4 regions of the Candidatus Njordibacter sp. Uisw_002 genome follow, and region 1 is predicted to be linked to each of the others. Evidence: predicted binding sites of a transcription regulator. Region 1 holds the regulator's gene; each other region holds the start of a gene.
What was found. Region 1 encodes sigma-54, which starts transcription at its own class of promoters, with help from an activator protein. Its sites were predicted from a motif close to ANTGGCATNNANNTTGCTNT; they were not measured.
Positions count from the first base shown of each region.

Region 2: a site for sigma-54 is predicted at 1,173-1,192, ahead of ABXT42_RS07105 (ammonium transporter). Genes of this name have one in related genera too.
Region 3: a site for sigma-54 is predicted at 1,404-1,423, ahead of ABXT42_RS09170 (CmpA/NrtA family ABC transporter substrate-binding protein). Genes of this name have one in related genera too.
Region 4: a site for sigma-54 is predicted at 1,771-1,790, ahead of glnA (glutamate--ammonia ligase). Genes of this name have one in related genera too.

Region 1 covers NZ_CP159832.1:656,016-659,227, forward strand. The annotation lists gene ptsN (PTS IIA-like nitrogen regulatory protein PtsN) at 14-460, opposite strand; gene ABXT42_RS03180 (RNA polymerase factor sigma-54) at 493-1,977, opposite strand; gene lptB (LPS export ABC transporter ATP-binding protein) at 2,043-2,768, opposite strand; gene lptA (lipopolysaccharide transport periplasmic protein LptA) at 2,813-3,212, opposite strand, start outside.
Region 2 covers NZ_CP159832.1:1,487,232-1,490,443, forward strand. The annotation lists gene ABXT42_RS07100 (Ppx/GppA phosphatase family protein) at 60-992, opposite strand; gene ABXT42_RS07105 (ammonium transporter) at 1,281-2,540, shown strand; gene ABXT42_RS07110 (hypothetical protein) at 2,627-2,938, opposite strand; gene ABXT42_RS07115 (FAD-dependent oxidoreductase) at 2,931-3,212, opposite strand, start outside.
Region 3 covers NZ_CP159832.1:1,921,135-1,924,346, forward strand. The annotation lists gene ABXT42_RS09160 (LysR substrate-binding domain-containing protein) at 1-2, opposite strand, end outside; gene ABXT42_RS09165 (TauD/TfdA dioxygenase family protein) at 129-950, shown strand; gene ABXT42_RS09170 (CmpA/NrtA family ABC transporter substrate-binding protein) at 1,658-3,046, shown strand; gene ABXT42_RS09175 (ABC transporter permease) at 3,146-3,212, shown strand, end outside.
Region 4 covers NZ_CP159832.1:208,972-212,183, reverse strand. The annotation lists gene typA (translational GTPase TypA) at 1-1,397, opposite strand, end outside; gene glnA (glutamate--ammonia ligase) at 1,876-3,212, shown strand, end outside.

The sequences.
Region 1 (3,212 bases):
CTTTTTGAGGCATTTATGCGATAGCAATTTTGTACATAGCATCTGCGTCAGGTGCCTGTCTGATGCTCTCTCGAAATTCAGCTTGGCCAAAGCATCCTGCTAAGGTGGCTAAAATTTGTAGGTGCTCGTCGGTGGCTTCAAGAGGCACTAAAAGCACAAACAATAAATCTACCGGCTGCTGGTCTATGGCATCAAAATCTACGGCGTTAGTTAACCTGACTAACGCACCAGTGACATGGGTGCAACTGGCTAAGCGGCAATGAGGTATTGCGATGCCATCACCAAATCCGGTGCTACCCAATTTTTCGCGGGTGATTAGCGCATTAAATAGTTCTTTGCTATCAAAATCGCTCATTTGGTCGCTTAGCCACTGGCTTATCGACTCTAGGGTGCGTTTTTTGCTAGCGCACGCTAAATCAGAGAGCGTGCGTTTTGGAGTGAGAATGTCACTGATATTCATATGGTTTTATTAAACCTGTTTATGGTGTGGGCTCAATTGAGGCGTTTACGTTCATTGGAAGGAGGGATGTTCATACTTTCTCTATATTTGGCGATAGTTCTTCGGGCTACATTAATGCCTTGAGATTCCAGCATATCAGTTAGTTTTGAGTCGCTTAAGGGTTTACGTGTTGATTCAAGCGCGATGAACTTTTTAATAATTGCCCTTATGGCCGTAGATGAACACTCTCCGCCACTTGCGGTAGCTACGTGACTAGAAAAGAAATATTTTAACTCAAAAATACCTCTAGGTGTGTGCATATATTTTTGGGTAGTTACACGAGAAATAGTAGATTCGTGCATTTCCACGTGCTCTGCTACTTCTGCTAGCACTAAAGGTTTCATTTCTTCTTCGCCATGCTCTAAAAATTTTTGTTGTATTTCACAAATACGAGCAGACACCTTAAGCAACGTCTCATTTCGGCTTTCAAGGCTTTTTATAAACCAGCGAGCTTCTTGTAAGTGATTTTTTATATAACTTTTGTCACTAGCGTTGCCGCTGCCTCCAAAATTAGCATATTGTTGATTGATTCTTATCTTTGGTGCGCAATTGGGGTTTAATGAAACTTTCCACACCTTGTCAATTTTTTGTACCATGACGTCTGGAATTACATAGTCTGCCTGACTTGAGGCAATGCTAACGCCTGGTTCTGGTTGAAGTTGAGTGATTAATTCAACAATATGAACTAATTCGGTTTCTTTATAGCCTGAACGGCGTCTTAAGGTGCTGTAGTCGTGGCTACCCAGCAGATCTAGGTATTTGTCTACGATGGCAATCGCACCTTCTCGCCAAGGGGTATCAGTTGGCGAATATTTTAACTGAATAAGCAGGCATTCTCTTAGGTCTTGCGCAGCAACACCTATAGGGTCAAATTGTTGAATCAGAGTTAATACTGCTTGAGTCTCATACTCTTCAATAACATCTTGCTCTTGCTGAATTAAGTTGCCATTAATGCCTTGTGTAATCTCGCTTAGAGTTTGACTTAGGTAACCTCGTTCATCTACAGCATCAATAATACTAGCTCCGATAAACTGATCGATATCACTTAAGCGGCTAACATTTAGTTGCCACTCAAGGTGTTCTTGTAGGCTTGGCTCGTGGCTATTGTGGGCGTCAAAGTCAAACTCGTCCGCATGACCAGTAGCGGGTGTAGTGGAACTTTGGTATATATCATCCCATGAGCTGTCAGTGGCAAGCTCGACTGGGATTTCCTCATGCCAGTCACTGTCAGCTAGCTGCTCATCTGTAAGTTGGTCATTGGATTTATCGTCTGGCGTGATGACGTCATCTAAATTTGAGGCGTCAGTTTCTGCCTGCTCAAACTCTTCTTCTAATTCTAGTAGGGGATTAGAGTCTAAGGCTTGTTGGATTTCTTGTTGGAGGTCTAAAGTTGAAAGTTGCAGTAAACGAATTGCTTGTTGCAACTGTGGTGTCATTGACAGTTGTTGATTCACTTTGAGTTGCAAAGAAGCTTTCATAGTTATACTAATTCATTGCTACTAAAAAGTTGTTTGATAGACCTTTGGCTTTGCTCTTGTTAAAGCTATAGGTTGAAATCGTCACCTAAGTATACCTCTCTTACTTGTTTATTCGCTAATATATCACTACTGGTTCCGTGGGCTAAAATGTAGCCTTCACTGACGATGTAAGCTAAGTCACAAATATCTAATGTCTCTCTTACGTTATGGTCAGTGATCAACACGCCAATGCCCTTATCTTTCAACTGCTTAATAATGTGTTTGATGTCTTTTACTGATATGGGGTCTACTCCCGCAAAGGGCTCATCTAGCAAAATAAATTGGGGTTCACTCGCTAAAGCACGAGCAATCTCAACCCTACGTCGTTCACCGCCTGATAAACTTAGACCAAGACTATCTCGAATATGAGTAATGTTAAACTCTGACAAAAGGACTTCTAGCTTTTCAAGACGTTGTGTTTTTGTAAGGTTTTTTTGGGTTTGCAATATGGCTAAGATATTTTGTGCTACGCTAAGCTTGCGAAATACTGAGGCTTCCTGGGGTAAATAGCCGATACCTTTGCGGGCCCTTCCATGCATAGGCTCATTAGAAATATTTTCTTGATTAATAAATATTTGCCCACGATCCGCTTGCACCAAACCCACTATCATATAAAAACAAGTGGTTTTCCCAGCACCGTTTGGCCCAAGTAGCCCCACCACTTGACCCGCTTCAATACGAATGTTGACGTCTTTTACAATAGCGCGCTTATTGTATGATTTAGCAAGGTTTTTTGCTTCTAATGTAGCTATCTTGTTAAGCATGTGTGGGTGTTGATCTTCTTTTTAAGTGGATATTAGTTAGCGTTAGGTAAAAATATCATATTAACTCGTTTACCTTTACCACCGGAGGCTTTTACACTGTCCTTGGGCATATCAAACAGGATTTGATGCCCGCTAAATTGGTTGCCTTGTTGAATGAGTTTGGCGCGACCTAATAGAGTTAAGAACTCAGTGTTAACTTGAAAATCAATGCTCTCACCCCACGCTTCCATCACTTCACTTTGACCTGTTGCGTTAGGTTCTGATTGCTGACTCATATAGGCCAAGCCGTCATGGTGGCCATCTGTGGCTAACATCGTATCTATGCCATCATCGTTAAAGGTAACTTTAACCGTAGAGGCTTCAATTTTTATTGAGCCTTGGGTAATAATGACATTGCCAGAGTATATTGAAAAACCCTCACCTTCATTAAGT
Region 2 (3,212 bases), 830 kb from region 1:
TTAGACTAACCTTTGACTTAGCCATTTGCCTTAACTATTAAATGACTTCTTGTCTTTTATTACTTCTCTTGTAAAGCCTTTAGCAACACGCCTTCACGTAAAGCCCCGGTAGAAAAATAAATCCGATCTAAGTTTAAGCTGCGCATGATGCCCATGAGTATGGCATAGCCTGCAGGCAACACTTCACCGCGATCTACTCGCACTCCTTCAATACTCACATCATCTAAATAATCAAAAGCTAACAACTGCTGCTCTATGTTTGCCATTGATGCCCTATTTAGATAAGCCATACCGCCCTCTTCTAGTGCGCTCAGTGCGATTAATGCCTTCATGGTGCCAGATGAACCAATACACACCTGCCATCCACTCCAAATAGTTTCTGAGGCGCCTAAGGAATTTGATTTAGATGACTCTATAATAGCCTGAGCTGCCTCAATGGCATTTTGGAGATGGGCATTATTAATTTTGCGTTGTGGGAAATAATCATGACTAAAAGCCACGCATCCCATTGGGAAACTTTGTAATTGATTTGGACTATTTTTACCCAGCACAAGCTCAGTGCTACCACCACCTATATCAATCACTAGCTTTTCAAAGGGTTTGTGGGGTGCAATGGCTAGGTCACTGGTGACTCCAGTAAAAATTAATGCAGCCTCTTCTTCACCACTAAGTACGTTTATATCTGCGCCCAATATCACGTTTGCTGCAGTAATAAAATCAGCTCTATTTTGTGCTACCCGTAAGGTATTAGTGGCCACTACAAAACGGTGTTTGGGCGATACTTTTTCAAGCATAGGGGCCAAACGCACAAGACAATCTAGCCCCCTTTCAATAGATTCTTGACTTAAAACGTTGTGCTCATTTAAACCTGCTGCTAATTGAACCTTTTCTCCAATCCTACTCACCACCCTATAAGGCACGTGACTAGTATCTACTACAGTCACGTGAAAACTATTAGAACCAAGGTCGATGGCAGCGGCTAAATAAGTCAAAGTTAGTCATCCAAAAAGTATGATTTATCAGTGTATCAAACAATTATTCATAGGCCAATTATACTTATTAGTTTGATCATACGAAGCCTTAATATTAGATTTCTATTGATTGCGCCAAACTAGTGCAAAGCCACCGACTAATTATTCTAAACGCACCAAAAACGTTATCCGAAGAAATACAATAGAATATAATTTAATCATAAGTATATGATTTATATCGTAATTATAAATTTGGCACGATTATAGCAATAGTGAGGTTAGTAATCACAACTACTTAACGAGAACCTCATGGAAAATAACCTATATGAACTCCAGTTTGCCCTGGACACGTTTTACTTTTTAATTTGTGGCGCCTTAGTAATGTGGATGGCTGCAGGTTTTGCTATGCTTGAAGCAGGCTTAGTACGTGGTAAAAACACCACAGAAATTCTTACAAAGAACTTTGCGCTATATTCTATTGCTTGTGCCATGTATCTGATCATGGGTTATCAAATTATGTATGGTGGGGGCTGGCTTTTAGGAGACATCCACACCATTGATTCTGCGCAAGTGTTAGCCGATTCTGCCGCCGAAGGTTTTGGTGGTGCTTCAGTATATTCTTCAGCTTCAGATTTTTTCTTTCAGGTTGTATTTGTTGCCACCGCTATGTCTATTGTGTCTGGCGCAGTAGCTGAACGTATGAGGCTCTGGTCATTTTTAGCCTTTGCCGTGGTGATGACTGGATTCATCTACCCTATGGAAGGCGCTTGGACTTGGAATGGTGAAGACGTATTTGGCTGGTACAATCTTGGCGAACTTGGTTTTTCAGACTTTGCTGGCTCAGGCATTGTGCACATGGCAGGCGCTGCAGCAGCTCTAGCAGGAGTGCTTTTGTTGGGTGCACGTATTGGCAAGTATGGCCCTAATGGCGAAATTAAAGCTATCCCTGGTGCAAACCTACCCATGGCAACCTTAGGCACATTTATTTTGTGGATGGGTTGGTTTGGCTTTAACGGTGGTTCTGTGCTTAAGCTTGGTGACATCAACTCTGCTCACTCTGTAGCCATGGTGTTTCTTAACACCAACGCAGCCGCTGCAGCAGGCGCCATCGCAGCCCTTATTGTAGCTCGCTTGAAGTTTGGCAAGGCTGATCTAACCATGATGCTCAACGGCGCTCTAGCAGGCCTGGTTACTATTACCGCAGAGCCATCTACTCCCACAGCACTTGAAGCCAGTCTTTTTGGCGCGTTAGGTGGTGTATTAGTAGTATTTAGTATCTTAGCCCTAGACAAACTAAGACTAGATGACCCTGTAGGTGCTATTTCAGTACACGGTAGTGCTGGTTTACTAGGCTTGATGTTAGTGCCTGTGACCAACTCAGCAGCTACATTTACGGGTCAATTGATTGGTGCAGCCACTATCTTTGTTTGGGTATTTGGAGCCAGCTTTATCGTCTGGTTTATCATCAAGCAAGTGTTTGGTTTACGCGTGAGTAAAGAAGATGAATATGCTGGTGTAGATATTTCAGAATGTGGTATTGAAGCCTACCCAGAATTCACCAAACGGTAGATTTGAGTAGACACTAAAAACCATCAAAACTAACAAAAGGTATCACTGCCTTTTGTTAGTTTTTTTAATTGCCTTTTATGCGTTTTTTAATAATCTTTTAACAAACGCAAAGCATCATAAAGTGCGGCATGTACATTACGCCCCGCCCAAGCATCACCAATGCGATACAAGTGGTACTTACCCTTCTCATTAAGCGTTAATAGCTGAGGTTGGTTTCTTCTTAACCCTTCAAAATCTACTTCACCTAAATTACGACTCATGGGCAACAACTCATGAAATAATTCATCATTGGCCAAAGTGCCATTTTCTACCACCACTTGGTCTACCCTACGTGTTTGGTAGAGGTTGCTGTATTCATTCCACAAGGTGGCCTCTAATCCAACGCCTTGTTTAATCACCTTTACTAGCTCCCAGTCTGGTGTGATGCTGGCATTCAATGAGTATAAACCTCGTAAGTAATGTGGGAAGTTTACGTCCCCCTACTTCACGTCCTATATGCCTGTGGGGTGATACCAGCTCTAAAGTATGAGTGCCATTTTGCAGCATAAATTCAGCACAACTCATGCCTGCATGTGAGCCTGTTTCATCATAAAACAACACGTTTTTTGAAGGTTTTACCTGCACTGAAAAAATATCCCAGCTACTAGTCATTAATGCTGAGGCAGATTTAAT
Region 3 (3,212 bases), 1.2 Mb from region 1:
ATTAGCACACCTAATACTTACCATTAAATTCTGACTAGTTTACACCGTTATCTGTGATGTTAGAATACTGGCATTAAATCACGTATGTTCTATCAAACATAAGCATAATAAGCCGAGCATTAACTAACATGAAGATTGAAAAAATCACGCCAGCTATTGGCGCCGAAATATCCGGCATTAGCCTTAATAATCTTAGTGCACAAGAATGTGATGATATTTATGCTGCGCTGATTGAGCACAAGGTGATATTTTTCCGTGATCAAGACCTCACGCCTCAAGCGCATATCGATTTCGCCAAAAGTTTTGGCGAGCCTGAGCCACCTCACCCCATTTACCCAAGCGTTGCAGGCTATGACAACATTGTTTTACTAAAAACTGGCCCAGACAGCAAGCCAGATGCCAATGACTGGCACAAAGACATGACCTTTAAAGCAAACCCTCCGTTTACCAGCATTTTGCATGCTGTAAACGTGCCTGATGTAGGTGGGGACACGCTTTGGGCCAACACTAATACAGCCTACAATGCGCTTCCCAAAATGTGGCAAGACTACCTAGCCGATAAAGACGCCATACACGACATAGGCACCTTTAGAAATGACCTTTACGCCAAAGGTGGTATAGAGGCGGTCAATAATGGGCTTAAAAATACGGGCTCTGCAGTGCATAAAATCGTGGGCACTCACCCTGTCACTGGGCTTAAGTACCTTAATATTAATCAGTCATTTACGCGCCATATCATGGGTGAAGTACAAGGTGAGAGTGACCGAATTTTGCAATTTTTGTATCTGCATATGGCCAAGCCCGAGTTTCAGGTGCGCTTACGCTGGCGTAACAACACTGTAGCGATGTGGGACAACCGTATTACTCATCACTACGCCATTTCAGACTATTTACCCAAAATACGCCACATGCAACGCGTGACTGTGCTAAACGACAAGCGTGAGTCTTAGTATTTGACAGAATATTTTTGACACAGATTTGAATAAAAAATCACTTCTAAGTGCTGAGCAAGATGCTATTGATATAAGTATTAACCCTATCATTACTCCAGCCACAACTGAGCTCAAGTTCTTTGAGCCTCCAAGCAGAATTCAAAAACCATATCGGGCTAAGTATTCCTCAGTAACAGCCCCACTTAAATGACTACGCAAGAGCTTTCATTTATCTAGCGTTTGGTTTAAACGGCGCCTTACTTTGCGAAGATACACAATTGGCAGAAATGTCCTATTTAGAGTTAGCTACAAAGTTGAACAAGCTAAGCTTGGACCTATGAACTAAGTGAATCAATTAAACTCTCGTGACCTCATGCTAGATGCTCAAGCACCGATTTTGAAAGGCTAGTTTTTTATTTTCGCACAATAACGGTGCGAGCATGCCGCTTTTTCAGTCATGAATCTATACCCATGTTCATACCTTTTGCTTTATTAATCATCGCCTTCTAAGGCCTTGGTTATACATTGAGCCCTGTAAAATCAACACAAAGTCAGCTAATTTCCCCCGCAAAGCTAAACTGGCACAGTTATTGAAAGAGTATGTGTTATGCAGAGTAATCTTACTGTGCTACCCAACCCAAAAGGCTGGGTGATGTAGCCCGCATACACACGATACCTTTAGCTTATGCGAGCTTTTTTGCGTTATTTATATTAGGGGCATACCTATGAACACAGCTATAACACACAGAGTCAAACGCAGTTTAGTTCTCGCCATTAAAACACTAGGTGCTGCTAGCCTACTTATCGGCACACCCATTGCACACGCTGCACTGGGCGAACCAGAAAAAGACGAACTCACGTTTGGTTTTATCAAACTCACTGACATGGCGCCCATCGCAATTGCCTATGAAAATGGTTACTTCGAAGACGAAGGCCTTTATGTCACTATTGAAGCACAGGCTAACTGGAAAGTCCTTTTAGATGGCGTGATCGACGGCAAATTAGACGGCGCACATATGCTTGCTGGCCAGCCGCTTGCAGCTACCATCGGCTACGGTACCAAAGCACATATTGTGACCCCGTTTAGCATGGACCTTAATGGTAATGCGATTACTGTCTCTAACGATATCTGGGCACAAATGAAGCCCAATATACCCACAGAAAATGGCAAGCCCGTTCACCCCATCAAGGCAGATGCTATGAAGCCAATTGTTGACAAATATAACGCTGAGGGCAAGCCATTTAATATGGGCATGGTATTCCCAGTGTCCACCCACAATTATGAATTACGCTATTGGTTAGCCGCAGGTGATATCCACCCAGGTTTCTATGCCCCACATAAGGGTGACACAAGTGGCACCATAGACGCTCAGGCATTGTTATCAGTAACCCCACCGCCACAGATGCCAGCGACTCTGGAAGCCGGCACTATCTTAGGCTACTGTGTAGGTGAGCCATGGAATCAACAGGCTGTGTTTAAAGGTATTGGAGTGCCAGTAGTGACTGATTATGAAATCTGGAAAAACAACCCAGAAAAAGTGTTTGGCATGACCAAAGAGTTTACCGAAAAATACCCAAATACCACTGCCCGTGTTGTTAAAGCTTTATTACGCGCTGCCAAATGGCTAGATGCAAAGGACAACGCTAATCGCCCTGCAGCCGTCAAAATTCTCTCCCAAAGTAACTATGTGGGTGCCGACTACGAAGTGATTGCCAATAGCATGACTGGGACATTTGAATACGAAAAAGGCGACAAACGTTCAGTGCCTGACTTCAACGTATTCTTCCGTTACTTTGCTACTTTCCCTTACTACTCAGATGCTGTTTGGTACCTGACTCAAATGCGCCGCTGGGGACAGATCTCAGAGCCTAAATCTGATCAGTGGTACTTCGATGTTGCCGCCAGTGTTTATCGTCCTGATATTTATAAAAAGGCAGCACTTGAGTTGATAGAGGAAGGGACGATGACAGCCGCTGACTTCCCTGAGTTTGACTCAGAAACAGGTTTTCGTTCACCACAAAAACATTTTATCGACAATATAGTGTATGACGGTACCGCCCCAAATACCTATCTCAAGAAATTTCCAATTGGCCTAAAAGACGAGACTCTCTAAGTCCTTAAATAGCCCATAAAAGCTGGCAACCTGCAAAGGTTGTCTGCTTTTGGAACAAATGTTATCCCCGCACACTCCGTCAAAAGGAAATCCAGTAACATGTTAGCCAAGCTTCAACAGCTACAAACCAAGGTGACCTTTGCGAGCCTATATAAATTTTATGATT
Region 4 (3,212 bases), 450 kb from region 1:
GTCATTACACCACTGCCAGAAGTTAAGGTTAAGAACTGACCTCGAAAGCCAATCAAACCGCGTGAAGGAATAATAAACTCTAAACGAGTGCGGCCTTTACCATCTGGTTCCATGTTAGTCATTTCCGCTTTACGGCGACCCATTTCTTCCATCAAAGAACCCTGGTGCTGATCTTCACAATCGATCAATACTGATTCGTATGGCTCCATCTTCACGCCATCTACTTCTTTTTCGATAACCTGTGGACGGCCTACACCCATCTCAAAACCTTCACGACGCATGGCTTCAATTAACACTGACAAGTGCAACTCACCACGGCCTGACACTACGAAACGATCTGGCGAGTCGCCTGGCTCAACACGCAAAGCAACGTTATGAATTAACTCACGATCTAAACGGTCGCGGATGTTGCGACTGGTTACAAATTTTCCGTCTAAGCCAGCAAACGGTGAATCGTTCACTTGAAAGGTCATAGATACGGTTGGTTCATCAATGCTTAGAGCAGGTAATGCTTCAACATGATCTGGGTGACAAATCGTATCAGAAATATTAAGCCCATCTATACCTGTAACACAAACGATATCGCCCGCTTGAGCTGTGGCTACATCAATACGCTCAAGGCCCATATAACTCATTACATTTTGTAGCTTAGCTGCACGCACCTTGCCATCAGATGCAACGACTTTGATTTGCTGACCTACTTTCATGCTACCGCGTTTAATACGGCCTACACCGATAACGCCAACATAGCTTGAGTAGTCAAGGGCAGAAATTTGCATCTGCAAAGGACCTTCAAGATCTACATTGGGAGACTTAACATTTTCAACTAATGATTCAAACAGTGGCGTCATATCATCAGCCATGTTGTCCGGCGATGTACCAGCGATGCCATTAATGGCAGAGGTGTACATTACAGGGAAGTCTAACTGCTCGTCTGTGGCACCTAAAGAGTCAAACAAGTCAAACACTTGATCCATAACCCAATCAGGACGTGAGCCAGGACGGTCAATTTTGTTGATTACTACGATTGGGCTAAGGCCCTGCTGAAATGCCTTTTGCGTCACAAAACGTGTTTGTGGCATCGGGCCATCTACAGCATCAACCAATAACAACACACAATCTACCATAGATAAAACACGCTCAACTTCACCACCAAAATCGGCGTGCCCTGGTGTGTCTACGATGTTGATATGGTAACCGTTCCAGCTTACAGCGGTGTTTTTTGCTGTAATGGTAATACCGCGCTCTTTTTCTTGGTCGTTAGAGTCCATAAGGCGTTCAGTGCCTTGGTCACGACGATCTAGGGTGCCGGATTGTTCTAGCAACTTGTCTACCAGGGTGGTTTTACCATGGTCTACGTGGGCTACAATCGCCACATTTCTTAACTTTTCGATCATCTCACTACTCCAAACGGCCTCAATAGAACACGGCCAAGATACGTATGGGCGCGACTTGAGTGCAGCGCCAAAAAAATGCAGCGCGAATTATAGCAAAACTAACCAGACAACACAGCACTTAAGGTGCAAACAAGGAGGTTATTTCTTTGAGATTTGTGTTTTTTTAAATATCGCACTAGTATGGTGCAATATTGGTTTAAAAGTGACTCCTTTTAGTGCAAAATACCTAAACAAAAACATCTGGCTCATAGCGTTTTTGAAAAAAAATACAATAACTCATAGTAAATAGAGTAATCGACTAAAAAAATCATGGAATAATATCCAAAATGGCGCAGATTAGTCTTTTTTTACGCTTTGAAGAAATTAAAGCAAAGTTGGCACGCGCGTTGCTATACTATAACTAGTAATGCCAGCTCATCCGCTGGTAACCGAACATGTAACCCACTGGCACTAAGCTGGTTTTTATTGGAGAGACTCTATGTCTGCAAATACCATTAAGATGATCGAAGACAGCGAAGCACGCTGGGTCGATTTACGTTTCACTGACACCAAAGGCAAAGAGCACCACGTGACCATTCCGGCTCGCGTTGTAGATGAAGATTTCTTTTCTGAAGGCCAAATGTTTGACGGCTCATCAATTGCTGGCTGGAAAGGCATTAACGACTCCGATATGATCATCATGCCTGATGATAGTTCTGCAGTACTAGATCCATTCACCGAACAAACTACTGTAAATGTGCGTTGTGACGTTATTGAGCCTGCCACCATGCAAGGCTATGATCGTGATCCGCGCTCAGTTGCAGCCCGAGCTGAAGAATACCTAAAATCTACAGGCATCGGCGACACTGCCTTCTTTGGCCCAGAGCCAGAGTTTTTTGTATTTGATGATGTTAAGTGGAAAGCCGATATGCAAGGCGCCATGTACGAAATCAATTCTGAAGAAGCAGCTTGGCAGTCTAACGCAACTATTGAAGGCGGCAACACTGGCCACCGCCCAGGCATTAAGGGTGGTTATTTTCCAGTACCTCCAGTGGACTCATCTCACGACATGCGTGGCGCAATGTGCGATGCCATGGAAGCGATGGGCGTTGAAGTTGAAGTACATCATCATGAAGTGGCAACCGCTAACCAAAACGAAATTGGCACACGGTTCAACACGCTAATCCGCAAGGCTGACGAAGTACAGATTATTAAATACTGCGTACACAATGTTGCCCACGCCTACGGCAAGACCGCTACCTTTATGCCTAAGCCAATTGTTGGTGACAACGGTTCTGGCATGCATGTGCATCAGTCTATTGCGAAAGATGGCGTTAACCTTTTTGCTGGTGACGGCTATGGTGGCTTGTCAGATATGGCTTTGTATTATATCGGCGGCATCATTAAGCACGCTAAAGCTCTTAACGCGTTTACCAACGCCTCTACTAACGCTTACAAGCGTTTAGTTCCAGGTTTTGAAGCTCCTGTTATGCTAGCTTACTCAGCTCGTAACCGCTCTGCGTCTATTCGTATACCCTATGTAAGTAACCCACGCGGTCGTCGCGTAGAAGTGCGCTTCCCTGACCCCACTGCTAACCCATACTTGTGCTTTGCAGCATTGCTAATGGCAGGCCTTGACGGCATCCAGAACAAGATCCACCCAGGCGATGCAGCTGATAAGGATTTGTATGACCTTCCAGCAGAAGAAGCAGCGGCTATTCCTACAGTAGCTAGAAGCTTAGAAGAAGCACTTGATAGTTTGGAAGCAGATCGCGAGTTCTTAACCCGTGGCGGCGTATTTACTGATGAAATGATTGACGCTTACATTGAGCTTAA